Regions from separate parts of the Rhizobium sp. CB2179 genome, predicted to be linked through region 1. Evidence: predicted binding sites of a transcription regulator. Region 1 holds the regulator's gene; the other holds the start of a gene.
The links. Region 1 encodes LexA, which represses DNA repair genes until DNA is damaged. Its sites were predicted from a motif close to TGTTCNNNNTGTGTTCNG; they were not measured.
Positions count from the first base shown of each region.

Region 2: a site for LexA is predicted at 1,892-1,909, ahead of AC244Q_RS06880 (DUF5680 domain-containing protein). Genes of this name have one in related genera too.

Region 1 covers NZ_CM172781.1:1,735,887-1,743,047, reverse strand. Annotated here, with positions in the region: gene kdsA (3-deoxy-8-phosphooctulonate synthase) at 1-801, opposite strand, end outside; gene AC244Q_RS08785 (VOC family protein) at 798-1,694, opposite strand; gene lexA (transcriptional repressor LexA) at 1,893-2,612, shown strand; gene AC244Q_RS08775 (ComEC/Rec2 family competence protein) at 2,593-5,025, opposite strand; gene gltA (citrate synthase) at 5,316-6,605, shown strand; gene lpxB (lipid-A-disaccharide synthase) at 6,638-7,161, opposite strand, start outside.
Region 2 covers NZ_CM172781.1:1,370,198-1,377,358, forward strand. Annotated here, with positions in the region: gene AC244Q_RS06875 (IS110 family RNA-guided transposase) at 1-904, opposite strand, end outside; gene AC244Q_RS06880 (DUF5680 domain-containing protein) at 1,177-1,641, opposite strand; gene dnaE (DNA polymerase III subunit alpha) at 2,146-5,643, shown strand; gene AC244Q_RS06890 (L,D-transpeptidase family protein) at 5,655-6,914, opposite strand; gene AC244Q_RS06895 (DNA polymerase IV) at 7,007-7,161, opposite strand, start outside.

The DNA of each region.
Region 1 (7,161 bases):
CCGCGGCATGTCCTTGAGATAGACCATGTTCGGGCCGTCGGAAGGGGCATTGTCGGGGTCCTGATGGGTTTCGACGAAGACGCCGGCAATACCGGCAGCCACTGCTGCCCGCGCCAGGGTTTCTACGAATTCCCGCTGACCGCCGGAGGAATCGCCCTGCCCGCCCGGCTGCGCTACGGAATGGGTCGCATCGAAGACAACGGGCGCACCCATCGCCGCCATGATCGGCAGCGAGCGCATGTCGGAAACCAGCGTATTGTAACCAAAGGAGGCGCCGCGCTCGCAAAGCAGCACGTTCGGATTGCCGCTGGCATTGAGCTTCTTCAGAACGTTCTTCATATCCCAGGGGGCCAGGAACTGGCCCTTCTTGACATTGACGACGCGGCCGGTCTTGGCGGCGGCGATGAGAAGGTCGGTCTGGCGGCAGAGGAAGGCCGGGATCTGCAGGACGTCGACGACCTTTGCCACCTCCGCGCATTGCTCGGCGGTATGAACGTCGGTCAGGACGGGAAAGCCGAACTCCTTTTTGAGGTCGGCAAAGACCTCCATGCCTTTTTCAATCCCGATACCGCGTTCGGCCGACAGCGAGGTGCGGTTCGCCTTGTCGAAGGAGCTCTTGTAAACGAGGCCGATGCCGAGCTTGCCGCAAAGCTCCTTCAGCGTGCCGGCGACCATGAAGGCGTGGTCGCGGCTCTCCATCTGGCAGGGACCGGCAATCAGCGACAGGCGGCCGGTATTGGAAAAGCTGACCTGGCCTTGGCCTTCGCCGATCCTGACTTCGGAATTCGTATCAGTGCTCATCGTGTTTCCTCGAAGGCGAAGAGCGTGCCCTGCCCGGGCGCGGGCTTCACCAGAATGCGATTGTTCTTGCGCGCGTATGTCACCCCGTTAGCAGCCAAATGCGCTTCTGTCACGGCAAGATCGGCGACAGCGAAGAGGATTGCCCGGCCGCGCAGGCCACGATCTGCGGATGAGCCGACGATGTCGAAATAGGCCTCCAACCCTTCCGCCGTCATCAGGCTGATTTTGGCATTCGACGCCGGGATATTGACGCCGAAACCGGTTTTCTCGACTGCCGATTGCACCACGGCGAGGCTGACGAAGGCAGCGAAGGCGGCAGCATCAGGCGCGCAAAGCGCTATCTCGACTATGCCGGTGACGCCATTGGCATGCGTCTCCAGCACGGCGCGGTCGGCCGGCAGCGGATTGACGCGCTCGACGGTAAATAGCAGGAGATCAGGCGCGCGCAGATCGCCGGCAAAAGCCAGCTTGAAGCCGGCAATCGTCTCAGAACCGTCCGGCATCGTCATCGGCCGGGTGAACTGCAGCATCTCGCCGGCGCTCGATCCGTTACCGACGAAATTCTGATGATCGATGCCGGCATCCTTGCTGCCAAAAGCCAGCCCCGAAAGCCCCTCCGCGCCGCAGCGGAAGCGGAAAGCCTGATTGCGGGCGGTGAAGACATTGCCTTGGCGCGCCGACGCCTCGCTCTCCTCGACGCTCGCAATCCCGAGCGGCTCCAGATAGGTCTTGTCAGCAAAGAAGACGCAGGCATTCTCCGTTCCGAAGGGATGGCGCGCATCGGGGGCAACGGTGAAGCCGAGCTTGCCGAGCCTCTCGCGCGCCAGATCGATATTGACGACCGGCAGCACGACATGATCCAGCGGGTGCGGTTTGGCGGAGTGCTCGTTCATGATATCCCTCCCTGACACGGCAAGAGATGTGCGACAGCGCTTCCCTCAACGCAAGACTTCTGTGCCAATCCGGCGAATGAAAATAAAAATCTCAACGAGTTGGCGCCAAGTTTTACGGAAATTTAGCTACTTGCGGAACACATATGGAACATATAGTGTCTGTTCTGGATTTGTTTCAATCACGAGGTCACAACGTCGATGCTCACGCGCAAACAACAGGAGCTTCTCCTTTTCATTCATGAGCGCATGAAGGAATCCGGCGTTCCGCCATCTTTCGACGAAATGAAGGATGCTCTGGACCTCGCCTCGAAGTCCGGGATTCATCGCCTGATTACAGCGCTCGAGGAGCGAGGCTTCATTCGCCGCCTACCGAACCGCGCCCGTGCGCTCGAGGTCATCAAGCTTCCGGAGGCCTACAGCCCCAGCATCCAGCCGCGGCGCGGCTTTTCGCCGAGCGTCATCGAAGGCAGCCTGGGCAAACCTCAGCCGGTCGCCGCCCCTGCTCCCGCAAAACCCGTCGCCGACAACGGCAACTCGGTTTCCGTGCCGGTCATGGGCAGAATCGCCGCCGGTGTGCCGATCTCGGCGATCCAGAACAACACCCACGACATCGCCGTTCCGGCCGACATGCTCGGTTCCGGTGAACATTATGCCCTGGAGGTCAAGGGCGATTCGATGATCGACGCCGGCATCTTCGACGGCGACACCGTGATCATCCGCAATGGCAGCACCGCAAGTCCTGGCGACATTGTTGTTGCACTCGTCGATGACGAAGAAGCGACACTCAAGCGCTTCCGCCGCAAGGGCGCCTCGATCGCACTGGAAGCGGCCAACCCGGCTTACGAGACCCGGATTTTCGGACCAGACCGTGTTAAGGTGCAGGGCAAACTCGTCGGCCTCATTCGCCGCTATCACTGACATCGGTTAGGCCGGATTCGGTAAAGCTGTTGCTGCGCCAGTCAAAGGCGCGATGGCGCATCCATGGTCGCGACAATGCGTCAAATGCGGTTGCCACCTCCAGGCCGGCGTCCGCGAAGCGCAACTCGATGGATCCGGTCCTGCGCAGCGTCTCGCCGGTGAAGAGCGTCGCACCTGAGCGGCAGCTGTTGAAACGCAGGCGGACCGACGTCACGATGATATCGGCCGCGTCGCATGCCGGGCCGAGATAGGCGGCATTGTCGATGACAGCAACCACACGACCATTGCCAAGCCTTGATGCGCACCAGGCCCTCTTGACGCAGGAAAAGCGGTTTGCTTCACCGGCCGCTGCGGCCGCCCGCATCGCTGTCCTCGCTTCGTTCTGCTGATCGCGGGAAAGCTTGACGCGGCGGTCTTCTCCTACCTGCGGGATAGCAGGACCATCCAGCATCTTCGGCGGATCATGTCTCGGCAGGACCAGGGCTCTCTGCCACTGGTCGAAGATGAAATCCGGTGGTCTTTCACGGTTGGAAGCCATTGCTGCCGCTTCGACCACCGCGACGAGACTGCCATCCTCCGAAATCACCAGATCCGGCGGCCGGGGAACCGGTAGAAGCAACAGGATGAGCGTTGCGACCGCGATGATTGATGTGCCGATATGGCGCAGCCGGGTGCGGAGCAGCGTCAGCAGCAGAAAGCCTGCGACGGCTATCGCGAAATACCAGGCGGGCAAGCGGCCGACGTCGATATTGCCATCCCAGCCGGACACCGTCTTTGCGACCGCGATCACCAGATCGAGGCCGAATCCGACGACCTTCCAAGCCCAAACATCCAGACCGAAAGGCATGAGTAGCATCGCCAGCAAGCCGGCCGGCATGATGATGAAGGAGATGATCGGCATTGTCGCGAGGTTTGCCGGCAGGCCATAGGCGGTCAGGCGATGAAAATGCTCGATCGAAAACAACGCGGTGGAAAAACCACCGATCAGCGAGGTCAGGAAGACGCCGCCGAAGAAGCCCGCAACAGTAACGAAGGGCCTGATGATCGGCAGCTTCAGAAAGGCGTTTTCGCGGATGCGCCGGTCCTTCCACAGCTGATAGCCCGAGACCAGCGCCAATGTGGCGGCAAAGGACATCTGGAAGCTCGGACCTAAGACCTCGGACGGTGAAATGAGGATGATGACGAGGGCGGAAAGCGCGACATTGCGCAGGCTGATCGACGGCCGGTCGAAGAAGACGGCAATCAACATGATGGCCATCATGATGAAAGCGCGCTCGGCAGAGACCGCAAAGCCCGAAATCAGGAAATAGGCAGTAACGGCGATGAGCGCGCCGGCGGCAGCGATCTTCTTCGTCGGGTAGGCCTCAGCGATACCGGGAAAGATGCTGAGCAGCATCCGAAAGCCGACGAAGAAGATGCCGGCCGACAGCGCCATGTTGAGACCGGAGATGGCGATGATATGAGCCAGACCGGACTGGCGTAGTGCCTCCGTCGTCGCATCCGAGATGGCGCGCCGCTCGTCCGTCACCAGTGCGGCGGCAAAAGCGCCGGTATCGCCGGGCAGGATCGACCTTATTCGGTCGCCAATGCCGCTGCGCAGCCGGTAGAGCCCTTCGAGCAGCGCTTCCACCGCCGATCTTGCAGCCTGCGGACCTGCCTGCGCATCGACCTTCGTCGGCGCACCGTAGAAGAAGCCGTTGGCGCCGATGCCGTCGAAATAGGCACTGAAGGAGAAGTCGTTGAGCTCGGGAAGTGCTGGGCCCGCCGGCGGCGTCAGCCGCGCCCTGCCGGTGATGATATCGCCGATCTCGAAGGCTGCGTCCGCACCGCGGGCGATGGCGGTGATGCGTTCCGGCGGCCGCTTGACCTGAGGCGCTTCAGTGCCGGTGACGGCAAGAATGTAGCGCCACCGGCCGCGACCATCGCCTTCGCGCCGCTCGACGCGGCCGGTCACCGTCGTCGTCACTGATGAATCGAGGATCACGGTCGAAGCCCGCCAGCTTTCGAACTGCGCCGAGACTATGCCGCAAGCCACGAGCGAAAGCGCCAGCAGCGCTGCCCGCAATGCCGCCCGGTTGCGGCTGGCGATGAGAACTGCGACGGTCAGCACCAACAGGCAGAGCAGCGATGCAGTGTGCGGAAAATCCGAAGCCGCGAGAAACCAGATGGCTGACCCGGCGCCGAGGAAGACCGGCGAGAACAGCAGCAGGCGGCCATGGTCCGTCTCCTCGCCCAGCATGCGCATGCCGGCACGCAGCAAGTGCGAGGCTGCGGCCGGCAGCCGGTGGCGCAATGGTATTGCCGACTGCGTCCTTGCCGGTCGCGTCACCACGACTGGTGGTGAAAAATTGGAGGAGCCGGCAAGGCCTTCGCCTGTTTCCGGCCGCAATTCGACTGACGTCAACTCCTGCATGAACCGCCCAAGCCCGGCTGCGAAGGCAGTCAGAATGCAACCTTCAATCAAATCCGGCAAGCATAATCGATTGAAATATGAGGCAAAATCGCGAGCCCCAAAAGACCAGTCGAATCATCGGCTTCCGATATGCGTGTGGCTCATCGCTGCAGTGCCTAAAAGGTGATACCGCATTGCACAAAATGCCATCACAGTAACTTGGCATTAGCTTCGCGATCATATAGCTATCGGTGAGGACGCTTAACCCCTATGGCGCTTTTATGGCGCCACCGCCATTTCGGAGGATCAGCATGACGGATCAAAGCGCTACAATAAAAATCGGTGACAAGTCTGTCGACCTTGCTGTCAAAAGCGGCACGATCGGCCCGAGCGTCATCGATATCGGTGCCCTCTACAAGAACACCGCTTCCTTCACCTACGATCCGGGTTTTACCTCGACCGCATCCTGTGAATCGAAAATCACCTACATCGACGGCGACGAAGGTGTCCTGCTGCATCGTGGCTATCCGATCGAGCAGCTCGCCGAGCATGGCGACTTCCTCGAAGTCTGCTATCTCCTGCTTTACGGCGAACTGCCCACCACCGTGCAGAAGAAGGATTTCGATTACCGAGTTACGCACCACACCATGGTGCACGAGCAGATGAGCCGCTTCTTCACCGGCTTCCGCCGCGATGCGCATCCGATGGCCGTCATGTGCGGCTGCGTCGGCGCACTGTCGGCCTTCTATCACGACTCCACCGACATCACCGATCCGCACCAGCGCATGGTCGCCAGCCTGCGCATGATCGCCAAGATGCCGACGCTTGCCGCGATGGCCTACAAATACCATATCGGCCAACCCTTCGTTTATCCGAAGAACGACCTCGACTATGCCTCGAACTTCCTGCGCATGTGCTTTGCTGTGCCCTGCGAGGAATATGTGGTCAATCCGGTGCTTTCCCGCGCCATGGACCGCATCTTCATCCTGCATGCCGATCATGAGCAGAACGCCTCGACCTCGACCGTCCGTCTCGCCGGTTCATCGGGTGCCAACCCGTTCGCCTGCATCGCCGCCGGCATTGCTTGCCTCTGGGGGCCCGCTCACGGCGGTGCTAACGAAGCAGCCCTCAACATGCTGACGGAAATCGGCACGGTCGACCGCATTCCGGAATATGTCGCCCGCGCCAAGGACAAGAATGATCCGTTCCGCCTGATGGGCTTCGGTCACCGGGTCTACAAGAACTACGATCCGCGCGCCAAGATCATGCAGAAGACGACGCATGAAGTGCTCGGCGAACTCGGCATCAAGGACGATCCGTTGCTCGAAGTGGCGATGGAGCTGGAGCGCATCGCGCTCACCGACGAATATTTCATCGAGAAGAAGCTCTATCCGAACATCGACTTCTATTCCGGCATCACGCTGAAGGCGCTGGGCTTCCCCACGACCATGTTCACCGTGCTCTTCGCGCTCGCCCGCACCGTCGGCTGGATCGCGCAGTGGAACGAGATGATCGAGGATCCGGAACAGCGCATCGGCCGTCCGCGCCAGCTTTATGTCGGCGAACCGAAGCGCGACTACATTCCGGTTTCGAAGCGCTGATCGCTTCAGAAAGAACCCAAAAGAAAACCCGGTCAGAAACGACCGGGTTTTTTCTTTTTCAGCACGTCGAGAAGGATCTCGGCAGCGTGTTCGCCGGGCGGCTTTTCGGTCTGCATGCGTTGCCAGACGAGATCATAACCCTCGTTCATCGCCTTCAATTGGAACGTGTCGGCCGACAGCCGCTCCATCCAGCGCGCCAGGCTGGCGCCGCGGACGATCTCGTTCAGATATTCCGGCACGACGGCATAATCGGCGATGATATTGGGCAATGCGCCCGTCCATACCTTGATGCGCCGGGCGAGCAGGCGGATAATCCAATCCGTCTTGTAAACGGACACCGTCGGCACGCCGGCAAGGGCGAGTTCGAGGATCACCGTGCCGGAAGCTGCCATCGCCGCATCCGCCTCGGCAAGGGCCTTCCACTTCTGCGCCGGCCCGACCGCCACCTCCGGCGGCGTGGCCCAGCCGGCGACGAGCCCTTTCACCAGCGCTTCGTTGTGCGGCACGGTCGGCAGCAGGAATCGCATCGGGCCGTTGCGTGCGACAAGTTCTTTGG
Region 2 (7,161 bases), 370 kb from region 1:
CCCTGATGATGGCGTTGAGGATGGTGAGTAGCTTGCGCATGGTTGCGACGATGGCGACGATCTTGGGCTTGCCGGCCGCGACCAGCCTGTCGCGGAAGGCCTTGAGGTCGGGGTTGTATCGGCTGGCGACGAGGGCGGCCATGAATAGGACGGCGCGCACTTTGCCTCGGCCGCCGCCGATGAAGCTCTTGCCTTTCCATTTTCCCGACTGCCGCGTCCATGGGGCAAGGCCAGCCAGCGATGCGATCTCGCGCCGGTCGAGGCTGCCGAGCTCCGGCAGTTCGGCCAGCAGCGTGCGCGCTGTCGTCGCTCCGACACCCGGCACCGAGGTCAACAGCGCCTCGCGCACCCGCCAGACCGGCGACTTGCGGATGTGGCTGTCGAGATCGGCATCGAGGCTTTCGAGCTCGCGCCGCAAGGCTTTCAGCAAGCGCTTGATGCTTTTCTGCGCCTGCTTTGCCAGCGCCATGCGCAACCGGTTCTCCTCGGCTACGACCATCTGCACGATCTGGCGCCGGCGAGCCACAAGCTCGGAAAGAGCCTGTGTCTCGGCATCGCGCAACGGCCGGATCTCGGGCTTCGTCGCCAAAACGAAGGCGGCGATGACGGCGGCATCGATCGGATCGGTCTTGGCCCTGCGGCCGATCGCATGGGCATAGGCGCGCACTTGCGCTGGATTGATGACGAGGACGGTTAATCCGGCGGCCGACAGCCCAGCCACCGCCAGCATCTCGTAGCCGCCGGTCGCCTCCAACCCAATCGCATCAACACCGATGCCTTTGAGCCGCTCGACCAGTTCATCGATGCCGGCATGGTCGTTGCCGACGGCAAAGACCTCACCTTGCGGCAGGATCGCAACATCCAGGCGCTCTTTCGAAACGTCGATTCCAACAACAATCTCCATCTGATCCCATCCTTGCCTAATCGGGCTTTGCCTTCGCAAGCGGCCCTGGCGACTGTTCGGGTTCAATGGAACAGCGGATGGAGACCCACGCTCTCCCACGGGCTTGGTGTCCCAAAGGTGCATCGGTCTTCCATCCGCCACCGCAAGAGGCATTACAGCGCCAGGAGCGGATAAAGGGAAGTTACAAAGGTGGCGGCAGCCGGACGAGTGGCTGATCTCGCCGACCTCCTGGCGGGACATTATGCACTTAACAGGACAGCAGTGGGCCACGATCAGGGGATAACCAGTCCGCCGCGGTAGTCGAGCATATAGGCCTTCTGGCCATCGACCATGATGCATTCACTGCCGCTGAACCGCTCGCAGCTGCCTTCGCTGCGGTCGATATAGCGGCCGAGCGGATGGTCGAATTCCATTCCGCCAAGAAACTGCCCCTCTCGATACATCGCCGAAAGTGCTGTCTTGATCACCGTCCCGGCTGCTGCGCCGTCGATGAGATCAGGCGCAATGACGCAGCCAAAATAATTCATCGCCCAGACGGGCTCGTCGGCAAGCCACACCACTTCCTGTCCGGCGAAATCCGTGCCGCCGAAATAGCTGTCGAGATAGCGCCAGTCGCCGCGTTCGTAACCGATATCGTGGGAGCTCGGCCGGCAGGGCGCGCGCGCCGCGCCGCCGCCCACATAGGTCGTAGCCTTCGCCTCCACGATGAATTCGTTCAGCATCGCAATATCGAGCATGTCATTCTCCTCTCGGCCCGATGTTGGCAAATAATCCCTGGCATGTAAAGAACAGAAAGTGAACATAGGCCGGGAGTAGTGGAGTCGCTCTGAGGAGGGCTGCCGCCTGAGCACCATGACCGATCAGCGGCGGATCGGGAAAGGGCAAGGCTGCTGCCGATCACCTCGATCGCCGGCCCTCTAGCCGATTCGTCGCCTATTTCCTGGGATCTTCAAACACAAGAAAGGAGGAAAAGATTCCTGTTGACAATAGAACATACATGGAACAAATTGAAAACATAACGAGTAAAGGAGAGCCCGATGACTGACATGATCCGTGATATCGCAGCATTCACCTCCATCGCAATGTTCGTTGCCAGCTTCTCGCTCATCGTCATGGCGCTCTAAAGTTTTCAGGGGACCGCATGGCAATCATGCGGTCCGGACGCGGGACTTCTTCTGGACATCATCGCCCTCTATGCCGACAATGCGTCCGATTCATTCGGGTGATTGGGAAGGCATGTCATGGCGGATACGGCAAAGGGTTCAACGGGTGAGGCGATCGGCGGTACGCCGGGTTTCATCCACCTGAGGGTCCATTCCGCCTATTCGCTTCTCGAGGGCGCTCTGCCGCTGAAGAAGATCCTCTATAAGGCGACCGGCGACAGCCAGCCGGCGATTGCAATTACCGACACCAACAATCTGTTCGTCGCCCTCGAATTCTCCCAGAAGGCGATGGAGGAAGGCCTGCAGCCGATTATCGGCTGCCAGGTCTCGATCGACATGGGAGACGGGTTGGAAACGGAAAAGCGCGGCGGCCAGCAGGCCCTGGTCAAGCTGCCGGCGATCGTTCTTCTCGCTGCGACGGATGCCGGTTACGAACGGCTGGTCGATCTCGTCAGTCGGGCCTATCTCGGCGGCGAAAGCAACCAGGCCGTTCATATCAGTGCCTCCTGGCTGGAGGAGGCAGGCACGGAAGGGCTGATCGCATTGACCGGCGCGCTGACCGGGCCGGTCGACGTGGCCATCAAGGAAGGCCATCCCGCTCAGGCGGAAGCCCGGCTGCTCACGCTGAAGCGTCTCTTCGGCGACAGGCTCTATGTCGAGCTGCAGCGGCACGGCACCTATGACAAGCGGCACGAGCAGAAGATTATCGGGCTCGCCTATGCCCACGACCTGCCGCTGGTTGCGACCAACGAGGCCTTCTTTCCGACCCGCGACGATTACGACGCCCATGATGCGCTAATGGCGGTCGCGCACAACGCCATCGTCTCCGACGACAGCCGCTTTCGCCTGACGCCGGATCACTATCTGAAGAGCCGGGCCGAGATGGTCAAGCTCTTCGCCGACCTGCCGGAAGCGCTGGAAAATACGATCGAGATCGCCACGCGCTGCTCCTTCGTGCTGAAGACCAGAAAGCCGATCCTGCCACGCTTCACCGGTGCGACCGACGATGCCGAGGAGGCCGAACGCGCCGAGGCGAGCGAGCTGCGCCGCCAGGCGGTCGAAGGGCTGGACATGCGGCTTGCAACGCTCGGCATGTCGGCGGGTTACGAGGAAAAGGACTATCGCGAACGGCTGGATTTCGAGCTTAGCGTCATCGAGCGCATGCGGTTTCCCGGTTACTTCCTGATCGTTGCCGACTTCATCAAATGGGCCAAGCAGCATGACATTCCGGTCGGTCCCGGCCGTGGTTCGGGCGCCGGGTCGCTGGTCGCCTATGCCTTGACGATCACCGACGTCGATCCCTTGCGTTTTTCGCTGCTATTCGAGCGCTTCCTCAATCCGGAACGCGTCTCGATGCCGGACTTCGACATCGATTTCTGCCAGGACCGCCGCGAAGAGGTGATCCGCTACGTCCAGGCCAAGTATGGCCGCGAGCAGGTGGCGCAGATCATCACTTTCGGTTCGCTGCAGGCGCGCGCCGCCCTTCGTGACGTCGGCCGTGTGCTGGAAATGCCCTATGGCCAGGTCGACAAGATCTGCAAACTCGTACCGAACAACCCGGCTAATCCGACGCCGCTGTCCAAAGCGATCGAGGAGGAGCCGAAGCTGCAGGAGGAGGCGGCGAAGGAACCTGTTGTCGCGCGCCTGCTCGATATCGCCCAGAAGATCGAGGGGCTTTACCGCCACGCCTCGACTCACGCCGCCGGTATCGTCATCGGCGACCGGCCGCTTTCCAAGCTGGTGCCGATGTATCGCGATCCGCGCTCCGATATGCCGGTCACCCAGTTCAACATGAAATGGGTCGAGCAGGCGGGCTTGGTCAAATTCGACTTCCTCGGCCTGAAGACGCTGACGGTGCTGAAGGTCGCCGTCGATTTCGTCGCCAAGCTCGGCGTCAAGGTTGATCTCGCGGCCATTCCTCTCGACGACAAGAAGACCTACGAGATGCTGTCGCGCGGCGAGACGGTCGGCGTGTTCCAGGTGGAAAGTGCCGGCATGCGCAAGGCGCTGATCGGCATGAAGCCGGACTGCATCGAGGACATCATCGCGCTGGTGGCGCTCTATCGTCCCGGCCCGATGGAGAACATCCCGACCTACAATGCCCGCAAGCACGGCGACGAAGAGCTGGAATCGATCCATCCGATGATCGACCACCTGCTCAAGGAAACCCAGGGCGTCATCGTTTATCAGGAACAGGTGATGCAGATCGCCCAGGTACTATCAGGCTATTCGCTGGGGGAAGCCGACCTTCTGCGTCGCGCCATGGGTAAGAAGATCAAGGCTGAGATGGACCAGCAGCGCGAACGCTTCGTCGTTGGCGCCGTTAGGAATGGCGTATCGAAGCCGCAGGCCGACAATATCTTCGAACTGCTGGCGAAGTTCGCCAATTACGGCTTCAACAAGTCGCATGCCGCCGCCTATGCCATCGTCTCCTACCAGACGGCCTACATGAAGGCGCATTACCCGGTCGAATTCCTCGCCGCTTCGATGACGCTCGACATGTCCAACACCGAAAAAGTCAATGATTTCCGCCAGGATGCCAAGCGCCTCGGCATCGAGGTGATCGCACCCTCGGTGCAGAGCTCCTTCCGCCATTTCGAGACCGGCGACAACCGCATCTATTACGCGCTCGCCGCCCTCAAGGGTGTCGGCGAATCCGCCGTCGACCATATCGTCGAGGTGCGCGGCGACAAGCCCTTTGCCAGCATTGAGGATTTCTGCCTGCGCATCGATCCGCGTCAGGTCAATCGTCGCGTGCTCGAAAGCCTGATCTATGCCGGCGCCTTCGATTGTTTCGACATGGACCGCGCCCAGCTGGCAGCCGGCCTCGACCGTGTTCTCGGTTATGCCCAGCGTGCCCAGGAGAACAAGCTGAGCGGCCAGTCGGACATTTTCGGCAGCACGCTGACGTCGGGGCCTGAGAAGATCTCCCTGCCGCCGTTCTCGCCCTGGCTCCCCTCCGAGCGGCTGCTCAAGGAATTCCAGGTGCTGGGCTTCTATCTGACGGCCCACCCGCTCGATTCCTACAACAACATCCTGCAGAAGATGCGGGTGCAGACCTTTGCCGAATTTTCCGCCGCCATCAAACAGGGCGCGGCCAATGCGCGCCTTGCCGGTACCGTCATCTCGAAGCAGGAGCGCAAAACCCGCACCGGCAACAAGATGGGCATCATCGTCTTCTCCGATTCTTCGGGCCAGTTCGAAGCGGTGCTGTTTTCGGAAATGCTGAACCAGTATCGCGACGTTCTCGAGTCGGGAAAATCCTTCGTGCTGACCGCGACAGGCGAGGAGCGGCCGGAGGGCATCGGCCTGCGCATCCAGACGATCCAGTCGCTGGAGGAAAAGTCGCTGCAGATGCAGAAGGCGCTGCGCGTCTATGTCCGCGATTCCGGACCGCTGCGGATGGTTGCCGGCCATCTGAACGCCAAGGGCGACGGCCTCGTTTCCTTCATCGTCATCAAGGAGGATGGCAAACGCGAGGTGGAAGTGGCGCTGTCGGAGAAATACCGCATCACGCCGGAGATCGCCGCCGCCCTTCGTGCCGCCCCCGGCGTCGTCGACGTCGAACTGGTTTGATCAGCCCCGCGTCACCCGCGGGTGATTGTGATGAAATCCGTGCCTTCGCCGGTTTCCCGGCCGAGGCCTGTATCGGAGATCGTCAGCGTCGAGCCGGGCGCGATGAGGGCGTCGATCCTGCGGCGGGTCTCATCGGGGATGGTAATCCGGCTGAGCGAACGGGCGATCGGCTTGCCTGTAATGATCGAGCTTTCCTGATTGGTGATGCCGAGCCGCTTCATCGTTTCTCGGGAGAGATTGTTCTCGAGCGTGATGCCGAGCCAGTCGGCGGTGCCGGCCTTTTCATCGACTGCATGCAGCGTGAAGAAATGTGTGCCGAGCGCCAGTCCCGGATCGGCGATCGTCACCGGCGCTTCGAAGATCGGCTTGAAGGACTGCCGCACCATGATAACGCCGTTGGGCGGCTCTCCCTTGCCAGCCGCGGCATAGGCTTCTCTGAGGAGCGTGTCGGAAACCAGGCTCCTGTCGGCGGCAAATTCCGCCGGCCGCAGCGTCTTGAAAGCCTTGATCGCTTGCACCGTCGACGGACCGAGCAAGCCGTCCGGACTGCCGGCGGAAAAGCCGAGCTGGTTGAGCAGGGTTTGGATGTCGATCACCGTCTCGCGCAGCGTCCGGCGCGTGACGAGCATGCTGATCGGCTCGGACGGCGGCTCTGGTTCTGTCGCTGCAATCGGCTGCACTGCCGGCATCGGCATCGCAGCGGTATCGTTCATCGCCACCTGCACCGGCTTCTCGGGGCTGTCGAGCATCGAGGGCCGCAGTTCGACATCCGAAAGCAGCGGCATTGCCGTCGGCGTATCTGGACGGAAAAGGGTCGGATGCTCGATTGGCCGCGGCACCAGCTCACCGTCGCTGATGATGACGGGGACACTGAGGTCGGTCATGCCATAGAGCATTTTTGCGAAGGCGCCGGGCATACGCACGCAGCCATGCGAGGCTGGATAACGCGGCACGGAATTGGATTCATGCAGCGCAATGCCGGACCAGGTCAGCCGTTGCATGAACGGCATCGGCGCCGCCGAATAGAGATTGGATTCGTGGTATTTCTGCTTTTCCAGCACCGAGAAGATGCCGCTCGGCGTCGTGTGGCCGTCCTTGCCGGTCGAGACCTTCGAGGTCGCGACGACCTCGGTGCCATCATAGACCGCAAGCGATTGCTTGTCCTTCGAGACGAAGATCTGCAGCGTGCGCGCAGCATCCGCGGCAAGAGCGGGGTGCACGAGTGCGGTGGCCGACAGCAAGCCGAGGCCGAAGACGAGACGCGAGAACATGAGACCCAACCATACGCAATACTTGCCCGGCACATTATGGGACGAAGTTTAAGGAAGATTTTATGGGCCGCCTGGCTGGCAGGCCTCACGCGTTAGTGATCGCGCTTGCTGTTGCCGAACGTATAGCCGGTCTCGACCGTCTTCTTGCCGAACTTGTCGCGCAGCTTATCCATCGCCGCTTCGGCCGCCGCACGCCGGCCCGATTGCTGGTCGATCAGATCCGGCGGATCGGCGCGGGCGGCATCGC